Cytobacillus luteolus: one gene and its partners. The protein of the gene in region 1 interacts with the protein of each later gene in a pairwise test. Links are inferred from orthologs where the notes say so. Each region holds a gene or a part of one and is shown on either strand. Other genes may lie near its edges.

Region 1 (6,645 bases):
TACCAGTAAAATCTTCAATCGGAGAAATATCCTGAAACATTTCTCTAAGACCCTCATCAAGAAACCATTGATATGAAGAGGTTTGGATTTCGATAAGATTTGGTAATTCTAAAACTTCACTAATACGCGCATAACTCCTACGCTTACGGTGTCGTCCATACTGAACTAGTTGACCTGTCAACTGATTCACCCCTCAAATCAAGCGTTAAACTTGCAAATTTTATTTGTCTAACCATAAACACAATAGACAAAAAGAAAAATGGTTTCTCCTTAGAAAAACACAGCAAATAAACTGTATCTTTCTTTTAAAAACCAGAAATACTCTTTTCTGATTGAACAAGAAAACCATATTTTCACAAACGAACTATTGATTTTATCAGTCTTTCCTATGCCTCTAAATTTATACATAAAAAAATAAAATAGATGCATTAGAAAAAAATACATATTGGCATTTTTTAATGTTAACATAGGAAAAAATATCCGTCAACATTTTCCACCTTAAAGTATTGACATTAAAATCATTTTCAGTTATAGAGTACTAACATTCGTTTTATGTCTACTTTTTCTTTCACTTCAGTCACGGATGGCCCTGATAATATAATAACCTTTATCTCTTTTCACAATCTCAACCTCATCAAAAATAGATTCTAGTTTCTCGATTGCAGATGGTGCCCCTTGCTTCTTTTGAATAACTACCCATAACTCACCTTTTGGGAGTAGGAATTGATAGCTTTCTTCTAGTATTTGATGTACCACCTTTTTCCCTGCACGAATTGGAGGGTTGGAGAGGATGGCAGCAAATCTTTTCTCTAGATCAACCGCATTGAATACATCACTTTTATAGATTTTAACATTAGAAACTTCATTGTTAGCTGCATTTTGCTTGGCTAAGTCAATTGCACGTTCATTCACATCGATCATCTCAACTTTTCGCGAAGAACAATCCTTTGCCAGCGAAAGACCAATAGGTCCATAACCACAACCTACATCTAGCAAATCACCTTCAATAGTAGGAAATTGAAATGTTTCGATTAGAAGGCGAGAGCCGAAATCTACTTCATTTTTCGAAAAAACTCCGCGATCACTTTTAAATTGAAGGACAATACCCCTTAAAGTAAAGTTTATATTTTGAGGATTACTTGCTGTCGACGGTTTGTTTGTATAGTAGTGTTCTGTCATTGTTATGTACCTCCTCTAATATAGGAGTTCCTGAGCTATTCTATAGCATCGTCAAAAGTGCAACTTTTTATCACTGAAGGATGTAGTCAAAAAAAGCTCGCCTGTTTTCAAGCGAGCTTTCTATTGATCAATGAAATTATTACTTAACTTCTACGTTAGCTCCAACTTCTTCAAGTTTAGCTTTTAATTCTTCAGCTTCTTCTTTAGAAACGCCTTCTTTAACAGCTTTTGGAGTGTTGTCAACTAGTTCTTTAGCTTCTTTTAAGCCAAGACCTGTTAATTCACGTACTACTTTGATAACTTTGATTTTTTGGTCGCCAGCGCCAGCTAGGATTACATCAAATTCAGTTTGCTCAGCAGCAACTTCGCCACCAGCAACAGCACCCATAGCAACAGGAGCAGCAGCAGTTACACCAAATTCTTCTTCAATTGCTTTTACTAAGTCGTTAAGTTCTAAAACAGTCATATTTTTTACAGCTTCTAAGATTTGTTCTGTAGTCATTGTAAAATCCTCCTTGTTTTTTATCCTAATATGGAAAATCGAATAGATAATTGTAATTGCGTGTTAAACTTACGCGCCTTGTTCTTCTTTTTGTTCTGCAACAGCTTTTGTAACAAGAGCGAAATTGCGCATAGGTGCTTGAAGCACGCTAAGCAACATAGAAAGTAATCCTTCGCGTGATGGAAGTTCAGCAAGAGCTTTAACTTCTTCAAGAGTAGCAATGTTACCTTCAATTACACCAGCTTTAATTTCTAATGCTTCATGCTTCTTAGCAAAGTCATTAAGAATTTTAGCAGGAGCAACTACATCTTCATTACTGAACGCAATTGCATTCGGTCCAGTTAATGCGTCGTTAAGACCAGTGATCTCAGCAGCCTCAGCAGCACGACGAGTTAATGTGTTTTTGTAAACTTTAAAATCGATTCCTGCATCACGAAGTTGTTTACGAAGTTCAGTTACTTCAGCAACACTTAGTCCACGGTAGTCAACAACGATTGTTGATTTACTAGCACGGAATTTATCAGCAATTTCAGTTACGATTTGTTTCTTTTGTTCTACTGCATTACTCATCCTTACACCTCCTGTAGATTTTTATCTCACACTTGATACCGCATCGGTGTAATCATATAAAAACCTCCACATCTCGAGACATGGAGGCTGTATAGTAAAATTCATAGATGGATTAACCATCAGCAAATCACTACACCTCGGTAGGAAATTAAGCTCTCATTGAGGCACCTACTGTCTACGGTTCAGATGAAACTATTTATTTCAAACAACAAGATTTATTATAGTTAATGACTTATAAAAAGTCAATATCCATTATTTAGAAGTAACAAAAGTTGATGGATCTACCTTAACTCCAGGTCCCATCGTTGAAGATACAGCAAGGTTTTTCATGTACGTACCTTTTGCTGCAGATGGTTTAACTTTTAACATTGTTTCGTAGATTGTTGTAAAGTTCTCAACTAGCTTGTCGCTTTCGAATGAAACTTTACCGATTGGCACGTGGATATTACCAGCTTTGTCAACACGGTATTCAACTTTACCAGCTTTGATTTCTTTAACTGCACGGTCTACGTCAAATGTAACTGTACCAGTTTTAGGATTTGGCATTAAACCTTTAGGTCCTAATACTCGACCAAGTTTACCAACTTCACCCATCATATCTGGAGTAGCTACGATTACATCAAAATCAAACCAACCTTGAGTGATTTTAGTGATGAAATCTGCATCTCCTACATAATCTGCACCAGCAGCTTCTGCTTCTTTTGCTTTTTCACCCTTAGCGAATACTAGTACACGTTGTGTTTTACCAGTACCGTTTGGAAGAACAACTGCTCCACGAATTTGTTGGTCAGCTTTCTTAGGGTCAACGCCTAAACGGAATGCAACTTCAACAGATGCATCAAATTTAGTAGTTGTTGTTTTCTTTACTAGTTCAATAGCTTCAGCTACTGAGTAAGCTTGTGTACGGTCTACTAATTTAGCAGCTTCAACGTACTTTTTGCCTCTTTTTGCCATTGTTAAAATCCTCCTCGAATGTGGTTTTAGCGGAATGGAACCTCCCACGAATAAAGGTTGCGAACTGGAAAACCATATCCGCAACCCCCAAAACAAAAGCACGCAGGGTTAATTAGTCTTCAATAACAATACCCATGCTACGTGCAGTACCTTCAACCATACGCATTGCAGACTCAACGTTTGCAGCATTTAGATCTGGCATTTTAGTCTCTGCAATCTCACGTACTTTATCACGCTTAACTGTTGCTACTTTTTTACGGTTTGGTTCACCAGAACCAGACTCAATTCCAGCTGCTTTCTTAAGTAGAACTGCTGCTGGCGGAGTTTTCGTAATAAACGTAAATGAACGGTCTTCAAAAACCGTAATCTCAACAGGAATGATTAGTCCAGCTTGTTCTGCTGTACGAGCGTTAAACTCTTTACAGAATCCCATAATGTTTACACCTGCTTGACCTAGTGCTGGTCCAACTGGTGGTGCTGGGTTAGCTTTTGCAGCAGGGATTTGTAATTTTACCATTTTAATTACTTTTTTAGCCACGAGACACACCTCCTTAAAGTCCGTGATGTGGTAATAGGGGTTTACCCTCCCACTCAACGTATTCTTTATGTGAATATAAAGAATTTTGATAGTTAGTCCTATATATCGTTAAGACATACTGACCTATGAAATATTACCACTTTTCGATTTTAATTTCAAGTTATTTAAAACTATATTTTTTCAACTTGTGAAAAATCCAGTTCTACCGGTGTTTCACGGCCGAACATATTTACATGCACTTTAACTTTTTGTTTGTCCTTATCGATATCCTCAATTGCACCTGTAAAGTTAGCAAACGGACCTTCTTTTACCTTAACTGTTTCTTTAAGCTCGAAGTCTACTTCAATCACTTTCTGTTCCATACCCATGTGTTTTAATATATTTGTAACTTCATCAGGTAATAGAGGAGTCGGTTTTGACCCTGATCCAGCAGATCCAACAAATCCAGTAACACCAGGAGTATTTCGAACAACATACCAAGAATCATCGGTCATTATTATTTCAACCAATACATACCCCGGGAATACCTTCCTTTTCGTTACTTTCTTTTTACCATTTTTGATATCAGTTTCTTCTTCTTCAGGAACGACTACTCTAAAAATTTTATCCTGCATTCCCATTGTTTCAACACGCTTTTCTAAATTTGCTTTAACCTTGTTTTCATAACCAGAATACGTATGTACTACATACCAATTTTTTTCCATTCATGTTAGGACGCTATGTCCTTCCCTCCCTAAAAAGTTTCAATTAAAAAAACCCGTCACCGGGCTTTTTTCGACTTCCTGTATTATCCATCATTATACCATGAGAATAGTATACTTATTCAATCACAAAACGAATAATTTCTGAAATTCCTAAATCAATCACAGCAAAGAACACAGAAACGAAAATAACCGTAGATAACACGATAATCGTATAACGTGTTAATTCTTTGCGCTTTGGCCAACTTACTTTTTTCATTTCGCGAACTACATCACGTAAAAACTTAGTTAAACGCTTCATTCAAGTTACCTCCAGCAATTTTGAAACAATTCTCATGTAGAGCCTCACTTAGTTTCTCGGTGAGCTGTATGAGCATTGCAAGTTTTACAAAATTTATTTATTTCAAGGCGTTCCGCTACGTCTTTTCCATTTTTCATCGTCGTATAATTACGACTTCCACAGACTACACATGCCAAAACTACTTTTTTCCGCATCGTAGCACCCCATTTCAAAGACCACGTAGGCGATTGTTAAAAATGTTAATACGTCTGACTTGACAAAAAACTTACAAATTATTTCATCTTTAAAACTTTATCATAGGCTTGTTTTTAATGTCAATACCATATGTAACCTTCACTCTATGAAACAGCTAAATGTTTTTATTTAAAACTATAGTGTAAGCTCCCTAATTTCTAAATAACGTTCGAGCTTTCTTTTTACCCGCTGAAGTGCATTATCTATCGATTTGACGTGACGATTAAGATCTTCAGAGATTTCCTGGTATGATCTACCATCGAGATACAATGCTAATACCTTACGTTCTAAATCACTTAGCAGCTCGGCCATTTTCACTTCAATGTCATCGAATTTCTCTTGATTAATAATCAATTCCTCTGGGTCTAATACTTTAGCACCAGATATAACATCCATTAAGGTTCTGTCCGATTCATCATCATAAATAGGCTTATCGAGAGATACGTAGGAATTAAGAGGAATATGTTTTTGTCGAGTGGCTGTTTTAATTGCAGTAATGATTTGACGAGTAATACATAGTTCTGCAAAGGCCTTAAAAGAAGATAGCTTGTCCTCTTTATAATCACGAATCGCCTTATAAAGGCCAATCATACCTTCCTGAACAATATCTTCTCTGTCCGCTCCAATTAGAAAATAAGACCTTGCTTTTGCACGAACAAAATTACGATATTTATTAATTAAGTAATCCAGTGCATCACTTTGACCTATATGAACTAATTCAATGACTTCTTCATCCTCGAGTAGTCCGTATTTAGTGTTGTCTTTGACATCGAAGCTTGAGCTCATACCGATCCCCCCGAACGCACATAATGGTAAAATACTAAATTCTCTTAGAAAAGTTAGTTTGTACTTTACCTAGATAGAAATATTATACAGGACAAAATAAAACAGCGTCAACCGGTCATTGTTGCCCTCTTCGCCATTTTTCGAAAATTTCTGCAACTTCATTTGATAATTGAATCTTAGAAGCTGGCTTTTTCTCTACTGTTTTTTTGACTTTATTTTCTATCCTCTTTTCAACCGAACCCATTTCATTTAGGAGTTCTCGTGCTGATTTCCTTAGTGCTCCTTGTCCAAAGATCGCCCATTGTTCAGTATAATCAGAAGTCGCTACATGAATTTGCGTTTTTATATTATTTAATTGCTTAGCTAATTTCTCGATATGTTCGTCTGCAGTCTCATTACCTTTGGTAAATATTACCTCAACCTTGTGTTTATGATTTTTCTTTTCGATTCCTTTCACAAGGTGTGCGTCAAAAACAATAATCACTCTATATCCTGTGTACGCTTGATATTCTGCCATTTTTTCAATTAGCAAATCCCGAGCTGAAGAAAGGTCCTTCGATTTTAACTCTCTTAAAGAAGGCCAAGCGCCAATGATGTTATATCCATCAACAATCAGGATATCCATATTAATTAGCTCCCTAGAGGATTACGCTTACGATAAACCTCATACATTAACAAACTTGCTGCTACTGATGCATTTAAGGAAGTAACACTCCCTGCCATTGGAAGTCTAACTAAAAAGTCACATTTATCTCTAATAAGCCTGCCTATGCCCTTTCCTTCACTACCAATAACCAAGCCAATTGGCATTGTACCGTCCATATTACGATAATCATCTTTGCCTTTAGCGTCTGTACCAACAATCCAAACACCACGTGTC
Region 2 (6,485 bases), on another replicon or contig:
GGATGGTTAGGTACAACCCCACTGTCTAGTACAGCGATTTTAATTCCTTTTCCGGTTAAACCAGTACTAAAAATCTTAGGGGAATGGATTTCTACTCTCTGTTTGTCAACTTCTTCTGGACTGATATTGTAAACCTTATTCTTTTCAATTGCTTCAATTAAATGACTTTCTCTTAAGAATTGTACATTTTCAGGAGGTATCATGGCAGTAACGAGTGGGAGGTTCTCCATTTGATTAACAATTGAACCTCCCAATTCAGTAATGATAGACTTATCAATTTCTTTTTTAAAAAGAACCAAGTAGGTTTCAGTAATAGTTTGATGTTCAATTCTCTCTTCGGACACTGAAAATCCTTCATGCTCCTCACTTTGCTGACAGGAGGTCAAGGTGAATAATAGAAATAGAACAAACCACTTTACTAGTCCATTACTTGTTTTGAAGTGGTTCATATGAAACATATCCCTTCATGTTTGTAATCCAATGATTACCTCCTACCCCAAATTGTCCTCCATATTTTTCGTCGTTACTGTATACACGATAGACTTCACCAGGTTTCAACACTCTTGAATATAGCAACTTTCCATTCGCATCTCTTTGCCATAGGTTAATTGGTTTTAGTATTCTTATATGTCCAATTTCACCTTTTGGACCTCTTACAACCGTGATATCATTTTGCGTGGTTTGTGTTAATGGTTGGTAGGTAACATGGTCAGGCATATTCGTAATCCAATGATTTCCCCCTACATCATATTGTCCTCCATACCTACTATCAATTTTATAGACTCGGTATGATTCTCCTGGATTTAAAATCCTCACGAATTCTAACTTCCCGTTAGCATCCCTTTTCCATAGATTAATTCGCTTTTTAACTTGAACATGACCAATTTCACCTCTTGGTCCTCTAACTATGTCTGGTGTTGTATCATTTATTGGTGTAGTGGTACCCGCTGCTTGTGAATTCGGTATTTTTAGTGTTTGACCAATTTTTATAAGGTCACTCGTTAAGCCATTTACTTCTTTTATTTTTGCTACTGTGGTGCCATGTCGTAACGCTATAGAGGATAAACTGTCACCTGACTTCACGGTATAGTTGGTATAACTAGGTTGAACCTCGGGTGTCTTTAGTTCAGTCGTAGCTGTATGTCCCTTCAGCCACTCTCCGTAATTTTGCCAGATCAAATTATTCTCTTGCCCAAGTGCCCAGCTGCCTGTCCCCTTGATTTCGTATTCATGAACTAAATCTACTTTAGCTTTAATCGATTGTTCATTTTCATACCAAATATGATACGTTCCTGGACCTAATATTCTGCCAGCCAAGTTATAGGTTGGGTCTGTATCCTTAATAATGATTGTAGCTTTCGGTGATTGAGCCTTCTCATCATAGGTCACAGTTGACTCATAAAGATTTATTAGCTCCTCAACACGGTTATTTGAGATTCCATAGCCACCAAAGGCTTGTCCTTCAACCCAATAGCGCCCAAAGAAAGGAATTCCAAGTACTATTTTATCCTTAGGCACACCTTTGTTTATGGCATATTCAATTGACCTTTTCACCCACGGCAAACTTGCTACCGGTCCTTCTGGGCCTCCTGTATAACTCTCATCATAAGCCATAATCATTAGGTAATCTGCATATTGAGAGAGTGCATGATAATCATAAGAACCATGCCACCCTGCATTCCACCCATTTGGATTTGCAGCAACAGCTACTGAAACCTCTTTGTGAGCAGGTATTTTTTCCCTTAAAAGTCGCACAAGGTCCGTGTAGTTCTCTCGATCAACATCTGTTACATTTTCTATATCAACATTTACGCCATCAAGGTTATAGGTTTCAATTGCATTGGCAATGTCCTGTGCAAGCTTTTCTCGATTTTCAAGAGCTGCCCTTCCTGAAGCTCGGTCCCAATGGTTACTTAAAAACGGTACAACTTTAACACCCTTGCCATGCATCTCTTCTATAAATGCACTGTTTACCAATCGGGTTAATTTTAGTGAACCATCGGGGTTAATATCAAAATAACTTGGTGATATTACTTGCAAATTTCCTTGTGTTCTTTCTACATAGCTCACATGTGTATTGGGATTACCAAAATAGATATAGGACATATTAAAGTTTTCTACATTATGAGCACTAGCTTTTTCGGTATATAGAGGTATTGTCGTGATGATCATGGAACCAACCACGACTTTAACAGCAGACGCCTTCACACCGGGTAACTTCTCTTTTAATAGCTCGTTTACTTTTCCCTCTATGGTTTCTTTTTGATTTTTTAGGGATGCTAAAAACTCAGTTGAAAACTCCGTTGTTTCAGGATTTAAATAGAATATTATCGTGGAGCCATCTTTTTCCTCGCTTATTTCAAACCGATTTAAGAATTCCGTCATGTTAGAATGCTCCCCCTCGAAGTGATTTCCTTTCTTAGTATTTAGGAAAAATGGGATTATTATTTATAATGTGGAAAATCAAGGGTGCAAAAAAAACGTTAGAGCTTTTTTTGCTCTAACGTTTCACTTGTTTCGCTATATTAACTTTTTAAAGAGTGTTCCTTCACATAACGATTCCACTCATGTTCTTTACATTCAGTACTACATGAACGGTAATGCTCATGTTCGCACTCATCACACATGATGATATGTTTGTTACATTCAGGGTTTCCACACTTTACGACTCTTTCTTCAGGCTGATCACAGTAATAGCATTTTCCTACTACAGTTGCTTCTTCTGTACGATTCACCGGAACTGAGATGCGGTCATCAAACACATACATTTTTCCATCCCATAGACGACCTTTCACTTCTGGGTCATAGCCGTAGGAAATAATTCCACCTTCAAGCTGTGAAACATCCTTAAAGCCTTCATTTACTAAAAATCCTGAGAACTTTTCACAACGAATACCGCCAGTACAGTAGGTTAAAACCTTCTTATCTTTATATTGACTGAAGTTTTTACGAATCCAATCTGGAAGTTCACGGAATGTCTCGATGTCTGGTCGAATTGCATTTCGGAAGTGCCCGAGATCATATTCGTAAGTATTTCGAGCATCCAGAATGACAACATCCTCATCTTGGAGTGCTTCGTAAAACTCCTTTGGAGAAAGATGTTTTCCTGTGGTTTGGTTAGGATTCACATCATCTTCTAGGCTTAGGTGAACAATCTCGGGTTTTACCTTTACCTTCATTTTTCGGAAGGCATGACCTTCAGATTCTTCTATTTTAAAAATCATATCAGAGAAGCGTTTGTCATTACGCATTGCTTCTACATATTGATTCGTTTGTTCAACTGTTCCAGAAACGGTCCCATTAATCCCTTCATGAGCCACGAGAATGCGCCCCATAAGACCTATTTCATCACACATCGCCTTATGATCGACCATAAAGCTTTCTGGGTCTTCAATTTGTACATATTTATAGTAAAGTAATACTCGATAATCCATCCATATCACACCTTCTATTCACTAACTTGTTGCCTATCCTATAATATCAAAAATTTTAACAAATGGCATAACAATTATCCTTAACTTCTCTTCATATTTTCAATTGTAATGACAAAAGCTATTCATGAAATATGTCTTGTGGGGCCTGACCCCCGTTACTTTAAAGCTCTAAAGGATTACAAGTGTCGATAAACATAATGCTTCAATATTTGAAAGAGAAAAGTAATATTCAAAATTTAATTTCTGCAGTATTATAAGATTTATAGATAGGGGGAGTTTTCAATTAAACAGGATAAGGTACTATGATTCAGTTAAGACATAACTATTTATATCTACTTTTTCTAGTCCCTGCAATTATTTTAACATATTTATATATTACTCCTCCAGAGAAGTGGAATTTGCAGGAAAGTATCATTTTATTTCTATGTATTATGGTCATTTTTGACCAGATTAATCGTAAAGTATTTTCGGGATTTGGTTATTCCTTTTTTCATGTCATTTTATCATTGATCATTTTTGATGAATTTTCAATTGTATACGGAATAATCTATCTTACGTTTGATTTTGTCTATACTCTTTTCTTTAAAAAAAGAGGCAGCGTCCAGACGATGCTCACTATTCTTTCAATCTATGTTATCATCATTGTAATTTGCAATGAATTTTATAATGTTCATGCAGATGAACAGTCTTATGCGACAAGATATGTGACACTATTACTTATGTTAGGCTCAAGTTTACTATTTAAATATGTGTATGTTTCTCTTGAGACTGGATTTATATCAACTAAACTATTTTTAGATCAATTTGCACCGATGGTGTTTGAGGTTGTAATTATCTTTCCGATTCTAGCTTTTTTTACTGATATCAATGTAAATCTAATACTCATTCTTTTCCTTTCTTATTATACTTTTATAGGATTTTTCCATAAGAAGTTTATGTCAATTGAACACTCGCATATTTTAAAAATTATTAAAATACTATCAACAAAATATAATATCCAAATTCTATTTATGGACTTGAAGGAAATCAAGGGGATGTATCATTCTGAAAAACGAATTATTTGTATTGATGAAAAGCTTGATTATCCCGAACAACTTCAGACTATCATACATGAATTACTTCATTTTCAATTACGGAAAAAATATCAACTCCCAAGAAAAGTTGAGGAGATGCTAATCACTCTTTTTGAAGCTATCATTAGCTGGTACTACATTATTACGTTAAAAAGGATGTAGGAAGAATTGCATTCATAAAGCAAATTATTTACCAAGCCAAAAGTTTTAATTAAAAGTATAGAAAGGACGATTTGCATGTCTACTCCACTAGGTCAGGAGTTACGAAGATTAAGGATGGAACGGGATTTAACGCTTGAAGATGTAGCTAAAGGAACGGGAATTACTCTTCAATATTTAAGTATGCTAGAAAAAGGAGTCCGTAAATCGGTGTCATTTGAAATTATGGCGGATATCTCAAGATTCTATGGTGTCCCTCTAGATTATTTTGCGGCTTTTATAAAAGAGGAAGAGTCCAGGCAACTTTCAGAGATGGAAATCATGCTTTGGAAGGCAATCAATGATAAAGTTCGAGACGAGATTTATTTTAAAAAGGGGAACTCAATAAAAAATATGTTCTCCAAGTTGTTCAGATAAGAATTGGATAATAGAAAAAGAAGCCTGACCCATAGTGTATTAATACGCCTAAAGGAGAGCTTGTAAGTCCAGGTCCATTTAAAAAGATGAAGATTTAATCTTCATCTTTTACATTTTCATCATATAGTTAATTGCTGCTCTTTCATGATAGGATGCTTTTGACTGAAGCAGACGCTTTACACTCTCATTTAAACAGTCACTACTAAGTACTTGATTCTGCTTCCATTGAGTATAGTGATATAGATATTTTACTTTATAGATTACCCGAAACACATAGATTTCCCCCTCGATAATAGACCATAAATCGACGGAGTCGCATTCGGAAACTGGCTGGCATAGTCAAATTGACCTTAGCCCCTATAGTTTTGCGTCGCCACTTTTCAATGGTTTTGCCTTTTCGTACGATTTATGTTTGATAAATTAAGTATATAGTAGCTGCTATTTTTTAAAAAAGGGTCAAAGTTCCCGTGTTTTATATAAGTATTTTTACCTATAGTATGATTTTGTTTGGATTTAAATCGCCATAAAACTGGGTTTTCTTTCCCTATAGGTTGTGACATATTTGAAACCTGCAGCTTTCAGCAGTTCGTATCCTTCATCAATCTGATTTCCTACAAAATGTTTTGTATGAGCATCCGTTCCGACAGTAATGATTTCTCCGCCAGCTTCTCTATATAACTTTACAAATGGTAGGTTTGGTAATGAGCAATCGATACGATAACGATATCCTGACATATTTACTTCAATTCCACGATTCGTTTGAACCAACACCTTAAAGGTATCTTCAACAATATCAAAGTAATTCTCCCACTTTATGGTTTTCCAGTCTGATTTTACGAAGTGTAGATAACGTTTGATAAGCGTGAGATGTCCCAAAACATCGAAGTTCTCGTACTCCTTCACATATTGATTCACAGTTTTAAAATAGATTTCAAGTGAGCGTTCCAATGACTTACCCTCAAAGTAATCTCCATTATGCAAGTCCAGATCATCTACAATGTGGGCGGAACCAATTACGAAATCAAAATGGTTTTCGGAAATAAAGTGATTGCTTCGTTCGAAGGTTGAAGGGTGAAGACCCATCTCAACTGCCTTTAAAATCGTTAAGTTCTTACTAAACTCTGATCTCATTAATTCTACTTGACTAGCATACTCTTGATAGTCAAATTCAAAAGTTAGGTCGCAATTAGGATAGAAATAATCCATATGCTCTGTAAAGGCAATTTCTTTTACCCCGTTTTTTATGGCCGTTTCACATGCCACCTTCATTGGCATCTTCGAATCTGCAGAGAAACTTGTATGAACATGATAATCAAACATTGTAAACTTCCTCTCTAGAGGCTCGGAAGTCCTCATAAGCGATAATAAGATACTAGTAAGTATAGCACAAATCTCTTTTCAC
Region 3 (7,684 bases), on another replicon or contig:
ATAAAAAGATAAAGAGAATATAATTAGTATAACAAAAATAGGCATTTTCAAAATCCTCCTTGATAGTACAACCTATCCTTATTTTACATACAAATTCGCTATAATTCCACCCACAATAATTTGACAGCTTTTTGAACAAAATTTATTACACGATGCTATTTTCTTATTTTATAATAAAGAAAGGTAAATAGTTGAAAAAAAGGTTCTAAAAGGAGCGTAAAATGAAAGATAAAATTTTAGAGGCTATTAAGCAATTTGATACAATTATTATTCATCGTCATGTGCGCCCGGACCCTGATGCATATGGTTCGCAGGGTGGGTTAGCAGAGATGCTAAAAGCATCCTATCCTGATAAGAATGTTCTTATAGCAGGAGAAAATGAAGACTCACTAGCATTTTTAAACAAAATGGATACTATTTCGGATGAAGAGTACGAAGGTGCTTTAGTAATTGTGTGTGATACAGCTAATCAAGAACGAATTTGTGATCAACGCTATGGCTTAGGGGAGTTATTAATTAAAATTGACCATCATCCAAATGACGATCAATACGGAGATGTAATTTGGGTAGATACGAATGCAAGTTCATCGAGTGAAATGATCTATGAGCTATATTTACATGGAAAACAACAAGGTCTTCACTTAAATACAAATGCAGCAAGATTAATATATGCTGGTATCGTAGGTGATACGGGCAGGTTTCTATTTCCAAGTACAAATCCTAAAACGTTCAAATATGCAGGAGAATTAGTTGAATATAACTTTTTATTTTCAGTTTTATATGAAAATCTATATAGTACTAAACCGAATGTAGCTTCCTTAAGTGGTTATATTTTGCAGAATTTCACCCTTACTCCAACAGGTGTGGCATCAGTCATAATTAAGGATGAAATGCTAAAAAAATATAATGTCAAACCAACAGAAGCTTCTCAACTGGTAAGTATCTTAGGAAATATTGAGGGAATTAAGGCATGGGTCTTTTTTGTAGAAGAGGAAGATCAAATCAGAGTAAGATTACGCTCAAAAGGGCCTGTTATAAATCAAGTGGCTAGGCGATATAATGGTGGGGGACATCCTTTAGCGGCAGGAGCTTCAATTTATTCATGGGATGAAGCGGAGCAAGTCGTGAGAGACTTAGAAGAAATCTGTAGTAACGATTAAAAAGTCGCCCTTTTAGCGACTTTTTCTATAAAAAATATGGATAAATGTACTTATGAGGTCTGTTTATTACTTAACCTTTTCAGGAATAAACCATGATCCTACATTTGTAATATCTTCGTGAACTTGCAGATTGAGAGCTTGAATCTCCTTTTTTAAAAGGGTAGCAATCTCGAATGATTCGGCATAAGCAGAATAACCCGCTTTAATTAGGTCAAGCTTTTCCTGTACAATTTTCCGGCGGTTTAAAATTTTCATGACTCATCTCCCCCTATAGTTTATTCTAGAACATTCGTGACATAAGCCTTTGTTAGTTCTATTCTATACATTAGGGGTGAGAAATGCCAGTAATTTTTAGAAAATTTCAACAAATGTTCACAAAAAACAATTAGATTAAATCAATTTTTAGTAATATCTCCATTGTGGTATCGAAGTAAATGGTATAAACTTGAAGGCGATAATTTTTGTCATCAATTTCATATACCTTATTTTCTATAGTTTGTCGTAATAGCTCTTTATTTCGTGAGACAGTTTCAATGTCTTTCGCAATAAGATGATTAAGGTCTTTTTTTACTGCTGTTTTTAATTGATGGATGGTTAGGCCGGCAAGCTCAATTTTCCTTGTGTCCAAAAATTCAATGTCAATTTCTTGGATTTTAAGCTTACTTTTATTTTGTTCATTTAACTTTTCATAGTCCTCTAGAAGTAATTTTTTTTGATCTTTTAAATCATCTATAGTAGCGATCTGTTCCTCCAAAAGTTGGATTTGCTTTTCCTGTAGGACTCCATACATATACAAAAATACGAACCAGCTTATCAATGCACCCATGAAAACTCCTGCGAAAAAACGTTGCCATCCTGGTTTTTTGTAATAAGGTGGTATTCTCATTATGATACATGCTCCTGGGTGAACCACTGTATAATCATCCAACCTGTTTGTGCTCCACCCATCGCTGAAATGATTAAAAGGCTTTGTTTGAAAATATCCTTCGTTTGTCCTTCAAGAATTCCTCGCTCGAAACTGTTAAATGCATCAAAGGTTCCACCAATGGCAGCAACTAACGCCCAGATTTTTAATTTACCCGCAAATTTAAAAATATAAGTCAACGGGGCATCCCCTGATAAAAAAGCTCCAATTCCACCAATTAGCGCTCCTCCTAATAAAACACCAAGCGCGATAAAATAGCTCTGAATAAAGGCTGGAATAAAACCATCATTGAGATCCAACAAAACCATCTCCTTAAAACAGAATAAACGAAAAAACAAATGTTAGTTATATATATGGACAATCATGACTAGTTATGTTTATCTCTGGATGAACTAAAGAAATAAAACCAAGTTCATATTTATTTGTCACTTAATTTCATTAGTTCTATAATTGATATAAATATTTAATAATATTTTTTAAAAAGGTGGGGTAGCTAGTGTCCTTTGTACATCTTCAAGTTAGAAGTGCGTATAGTTTGTTAAATAGTCCGTCCAAAATAGAAGACCTTGTAAGTAAAGCAAAGGCACTTGGTTATAAGGCAATCGCGTTAACGGATGAAAATGTGATGTACGGAGCAGTCCCTTTTTTTAAGGAGTGTAAAAAACAAAACATCAAACCAATTATCGGGTTAACAGTATCCATTATTGGTGATCAATTGGATAGTGAAGAAACCAACACGTCAGCTTTTCCTCTGGTATTGCTTGCTATTAATAGTGCAGGGTACCAAAACCTCTTGAAAATTAGTAGTATAGTTCAATCAAAATCAAAAGCAGGTATGCCTAAGAAGTGGTTACCCTATTATAGTAAAGGCTTATTAGCCATTTCACCTGGACTAGTAGGTGAAATTGAACAATCCATCTTAAAGGATAATGTTGATGTAGCGAAAAGAGTGATAAATACATATAAGAATATCTTTGGTTTAGAAAATTTCTATTTATCAATTCAGGACCATGGTTTAAACGAACAGCAAATGTTAAATAAAAGTCTAATGGAACTCTCTAAGGAGTTAATGGTAAAGCCTGTAGCAACAAATGATGTCTATTATTTAAATAAAGAAGACTCTTTTGCACATGAGTGTCTCATAGCAATTAAGAATGGTAATAAACTATCAGATGATGATCGAATCAAACTACCTAGTGACCAATATTACATGAAACCTATATCAAATATGGTAGAGTTATTTCGGAATTTCCCAGAAATACTCGAAGAAACATTGAATATTTCTAACAGATGTAATGTAGAGATAGAGTTAGGGAAAACAGCATTACCAAAATATCCTACTCCTATGAATGAATGCTCGAATGATTACCTAGAAAAGGTTTGTACAGAGGGGCTAAGGGTAAGGTTCGGAGAAGAAATTAAAACGAATTATCTTGAGAGACTTACATATGAACTAGATGTTATTAAATCTATGAAGTTTAGTGATTACTTTTTAATTGTATGGGATTTTATGAAGTTTGCACATTCAAATGGGATATTAACTGGACCTGGTAGAGGTTCTGCAGCAGGGTCACTAGTTGCGTATGTTCTTAATATTACAGATGTCGATCCTATAAAGTATCAGTTACTATTTGAACGGTTTTTAAACCCAGAGAGAATCTCCATGCCTGATATTGATATTGATTTTCCAGACAATCGACGAGATGAAGTAATAGCCTACGTTGCTCAAAAATACGGTCAACTACACGTTGCTCAAATTATTACCTTTGGAACTTTAGCAGCTCGGGCGGTACTTAGAGATGTTGGACGGGTTATGGGGATTCCACCGAAGGAAGCAGATTATATATCAAAACAAATTCCATCAAGTTTAGGTATAACACTTAAACAGGCGATTAAAGAATCAAACTCTTTACGCGAGTATATAAGTAGCTCTGAACTTGGTAAAAGACTATATGAGACTGCCATAAAACTAGAAGGTCTTCCTAGACATACGTCCACACATGCTGCAGGAGTTGTTATTAGTGAAGAACCTCTTACTAACTTGGTGCCAGTTCAAGAAGGACATAACGAAACCTATCTTACTCAATATTCAATGGACATTCTTGAGGAATTAGGACTGTTAAAAATGGATTTCCTCGGCTTGCGTAACTTAACGATTTTGGATAATATTCTATCCTACATTCGAAAAGAAACAGGGAAAAGGATCCAATTAAACAACATACCTTTCAATGACGCTAAGACATATGAACTATTGAGTAGCGGGGATACTACTGGGATTTTCCAATTGGAATCAGGAGGTATGAGAAAAGTTCTTGAAAATCTTGAGCCGACTAACATAGAAGACATTGTGGCTGTAAATGCACTCTATCGTCCTGGTCCAATGGAAAATATTCCAACTTATATAGAACGAAAACATGGTCGTGAACAGATTGTCTATCCGCATGAAGACTTGAAAGAAATATTAAAAACGACTTTTGGTGTAATTGTTTATCAGGAACAAATCATGCAAATCGCAGCTACTATGGCTGGTTTTTCATTAGGTGAAGCTGACCTTTTACGAAGGGCTGTTAGTAAAAAGAAGAAAGAAGTTCTTGATGAAGAAAGGGAACACTTTGTAAAGGGCTGCTTAAATAAGGGGTATACTCTTGAAACATCCCATTCAACCTATGATTTAATTGTCCGTTTTGCAAATTACGGATTTAACAGGAGTCATGCAGTTGCATACAGTATCATTTCCTATCAATTAGCCTATTTAAAAGCAAACTACCCACTCTATTTTACTGCAGCATTACTTACAAGTGTGATAGGAAATGAAGATAAGATTTTTCAGTACAGTAGAGAAGCAAAACAAAAAGGTATAAAACTATTACCTCCATCTATTAATAGCAGTAGTTTTCCTTTTACAGTGGAAAAAGGTTACATCAGGTTTAGTTTAGCAGCTATAAAAGGAGTAGGAGTTGCTGCACTAAGAGAAATACTTCAGGTGAGAAAGCAGAAAAGATATAGTGATCTTTTTGATTTTTGTATGAGGACTTCAACAAAAAACGTAAATAGAAAAACACTTGAAATGCTAATCTCTTCAGGAACTTTTGATGAATTTGGGGAGGACCGCGCAACGTTATTAGCGTCATTAGATTTAGCAATAGAACATGCAGAATTAGTTCGGCCAAGTGAAGATGGGCAATTCGACCTATTTATGAATGATGAATTTAATTTAAAGCCTAAATATATTAAAGTTGATCCATTTTCTCCGGAAACTAAACTGAAGTTTGAAAAAGAAGCACTTGGATTCTATTTATCAAGTCATCCGACTACCCCATACGAACCACTATTCAAAAAGATGCTTGCCAAACCTATTGTGGAGCTAGCTCCATCTAAGTTCGATACATCTGTGAAGCTAGGAGTTTATATAACAAATGAACGAACCATTCGTACAAAAAAAGGGGAAGTAATGGCATTCTTAACACTTAGTGATGAATCAGGAGAGATTGAAGCGGTTACTTTCCCAACTATTTATCGAAAGTTTTCTACCAAACTACAAAAAGGTACAGTAGTGTTAGTTGAAGGGAAAATCGAGTTAAGGGACCAAAGGCAGCAGTTAATCGTAAAAAATGTAGTATCTATTGAAGAACTAAAGTCAATGAAAGAAGAATCGTCCTCCTTGTATCTTAAAATTGAACCAATTCATAAAGAAGGATCTACTATACAAAATATACACGCGATTTTAAAAAAGTACCATGGTTCAACACCAGTCATCATCTATTATGTGGATGAGAAGAAAACATATAAGCTACAAAAGGATAGTTGGATAAATAGTAGTGAAGAGTGCCTTAATAGGTTAAAGGAATTAGTAGGAGAAAAAAATGTTGTATTAAAAAAACATTAATCTTTACATAAAACAAAATTATGTTATATTGTAAAGGTATCAGTGTGGTCTGACCACTTTTGGAATTTTTATTTTATGGCTAGTATTTATACAATGATGTAATTTACCTTTTTTAAAATTAGGTTGTGTTAAAGCCTAGTGTAAGTTGACCCACTTGTTGATTTCTGCGGAAAGCGAATGCCTGCAGCAGAAATCAACAGGTTGTTTTACATAGCCTAAAACTATGAGGAGTGAAAATAATGACCCTACGTGAAGAAGCATTACATATGCACCTAGTAAATAAAGGGAAGTTAGAATCAAAATCAAAAGTTCCTGTTAGAAATGCAAAGGATTTAAGTTTAGCCTACTCACCTGGAGTGGCCGAGCCTTGTAAAGCAATCTATGATGATAAAAATAAGGTTTATGATTATACAATGAAAGGTAATATGGTAGCCGTTGTTTCTGATGGAACTGCCGTATTAGGCCTTGGCAACATAGGACCAGAGGCAGCTCTTCCGGTTATGGAAGGTAAAGCAGTGTTGTTTAAGAGCTTTGCTGGTGTTGATGCATTTCCTATCTGTCTAAATACTACAGACATAGATAAAATTGTCGAAACTGTAAAATTACTAGAACCAACATTTGGTGGAGTGAATTTAGAAGATATTGCTGCACCTAATTGTTTTGTTGTTGAAGAACGATTAAAGAAAGAAACAAATATCCCAATCTTCCACGATGATCAACATGGTACTGCAATCGTTACAGTTGCTGGACTAGTGAATGCATTAAAATTAGTTGATAAAAAGATGTCTGAAATTAAAGTAGTAGCAAACGGTGCTGGTGCAGCAGGAATCGCTATTATCAAGCTTTTATATCGTTATGGTGTAAGAGATATTATTATGTGTGATACTAAAGGAGCTATCTACGAAGGCAGACCGTACGGAATGAATTCAGTTAAAGAAGAAGTAGCTAAATATACAAACAATGCACGAGCAGAAGGTTCGCTGCAAGATGTAATAAAGGATGCAGACGTATTTATCGGGGTTTCTGTGGAAGGAGCACTTACTGCAGAAATGGTTTCAAGTATGAATTCGGATCCAGTTATTTTTGCAATGGCTAATCCAAACCCTGAAATTATGCCAGAAGAAGCAAAGGCTGCAGGTGCTAAAGTTGTGGGGACAGGTCGTTCAGATTTTCCAAACCAAGTAAACAATGTTTTAGCGTTCCCGGGTATTTTTAGAGGTGCACTCGATGTTCGTGCAACTCATATTAATGAACAGATGAAAATTGCTGCTGTTGAAGCAATTGCGAGCTTAGTCTCTGAGGAAGAGTTAAGTCCGGATTATGTTATTCCTGCCCCATTCGATGCTCGTGTTGCCCCGGCAGTAGCTGCAGGAGTAGCAAGAGCTGCAATGGAAACAGGAGTTGCAAGAATAGTAGTGGACCCTGAAGATGTGGCAGAAAAAACACGTAAATTATCTATTATAGGTAAAGGCGAGTGATTCAAGAAGGTGACCTCTTCAAATTCGAAGGTATATATTGAAATATTAAAACAAATACGTTCTATCATTGTGGCAGACGGACTTGTTGCCGGAGATAAAATTCCGTCCGAACGAGAGCTATCCGAACGCTTAAAGGCTGGAAGATCTTCTGTACGAGAAGCATTACGTTCTCTGGAACTCCTAGGTATTATTGAGACAAGAAGAGGAGAAGGCACTTTTATAAAAAATTTTGGAG

What was found.
Region 2: the proteins of rplL (region 1) and trhO interact in binary tests that used the Escherichia coli proteins (3 or more experiments, as listed by UniProt). The link is inferred for Cytobacillus luteolus from one-to-one orthologs.
Region 3: the proteins of rplL (region 1) and dnaE interact in binary tests that used the Escherichia coli proteins (3 or more experiments, as listed by UniProt). The link is inferred for Cytobacillus luteolus from one-to-one orthologs.

What each region holds. Positions count from the first base shown.
Region 1 is NZ_JAGGKM010000011.1:16,011-22,655, reverse strand. The notes cover bases 1-2,947. They hold rplL (50S ribosomal protein L7/L12), read right to left. Parts: upstream 1,682-2,947; coding sequence 1,319-1,681; downstream 1-1,318. Other genes in these bases: rplA (50S ribosomal protein L1), read right to left, coding at 2,504-2,947; rplJ (50S ribosomal protein L10), read right to left, coding at 1,751-2,251; J2Z26_RS20870 (class I SAM-dependent methyltransferase), read right to left, coding at 574-1,179; rpoB (DNA-directed RNA polymerase subunit beta), read right to left, coding at 1-181. Also shown: more of rplA, read right to left, coding at 2,948-3,205; rplK (50S ribosomal protein L11), read right to left, coding at 3,318-3,743; transcription termination/antitermination protein NusG, read right to left, coding at 3,914-4,447; preprotein translocase subunit SecE, read right to left, coding at 4,563-4,745; rpmG (50S ribosomal protein L33), read right to left, coding at 4,790-4,939; RNA polymerase sporulation sigma factor SigH, read right to left, coding at 5,115-5,765; J2Z26_RS20825 (NYN domain-containing protein), read right to left, coding at 5,881-6,390; 23S rRNA (guanosine(2251)-2'-O)-methyltransferase RlmB, read right to left, coding at 6,396-6,645. UniProt on the Escherichia coli protein: The binding site for several of the GTPase factors involved in protein synthesis (IF-2, EF-Tu, EF-G and RF3). Is thus essential for accurate translation.
Region 2 is NZ_JAGGKM010000005.1:170,992-177,476, reverse strand. Bases 1,481-4,267 are described here. They hold trhO (oxygen-dependent tRNA uridine(34) hydroxylase TrhO), read right to left. Parts: upstream 3,435-4,267; coding sequence 2,526-3,434; downstream 1,481-2,525. Other genes in these bases: J2Z26_RS15445 (ImmA/IrrE family metallo-endopeptidase), read left to right, coding at 3,737-4,267; J2Z26_RS15455 (glycosyl hydrolase family 18 protein), read right to left, coding at 1,481-2,385. Outside these bases: J2Z26_RS15460 (S8 family peptidase), read right to left, coding at 1-449; more of J2Z26_RS15455, read right to left, coding at 427-1,480; more of J2Z26_RS15445, read left to right, coding at 4,268-4,669; J2Z26_RS15440 (helix-turn-helix domain-containing protein), read left to right, coding at 4,745-5,083; J2Z26_RS15435 (hypothetical protein), read right to left, coding at 5,192-5,356; J2Z26_RS15430 (histidinol-phosphatase HisJ family protein), read right to left, coding at 5,597-6,403. UniProt on the Escherichia coli protein: Catalyzes oxygen-dependent 5-hydroxyuridine (ho5U) modification at position 34 in tRNAs, the first step in 5-carboxymethoxyuridine (cmo5U) biosynthesis.
Region 3 is NZ_JAGGKM010000004.1:327,646-335,329, reverse strand. The notes cover bases 2,186-6,171. They hold dnaE (DNA polymerase III subunit alpha), read left to right. Parts: upstream 2,186-2,581; coding sequence 2,582-5,971; downstream 5,972-6,171. Other genes in these bases: ytrH (sporulation membrane protein YtrH), read right to left, coding at 2,186-2,384. In the rest of the region: J2Z26_RS13690 (YtpI family protein), read right to left, coding at 1-45; J2Z26_RS13685 (DHH family phosphoesterase), read left to right, coding at 222-1,160; J2Z26_RS13680 (YtzJ family protein), read right to left, coding at 1,227-1,415; sporulation membrane protein YtrI, read right to left, coding at 1,546-2,088; more of ytrH, read right to left, coding at 2,046-2,185; ystJ (NADP-dependent malic enzyme), read left to right, coding at 6,211-7,449; J2Z26_RS13655 (FadR/GntR family transcriptional regulator), read left to right, coding at 7,459-7,684. UniProt on the Escherichia coli protein: DNA polymerase III is a complex, multichain enzyme responsible for most of the replicative synthesis in bacteria. This DNA polymerase also exhibits 3' to 5' exonuclease activity. The alpha chain is the DNA polymerase catalytic subunit.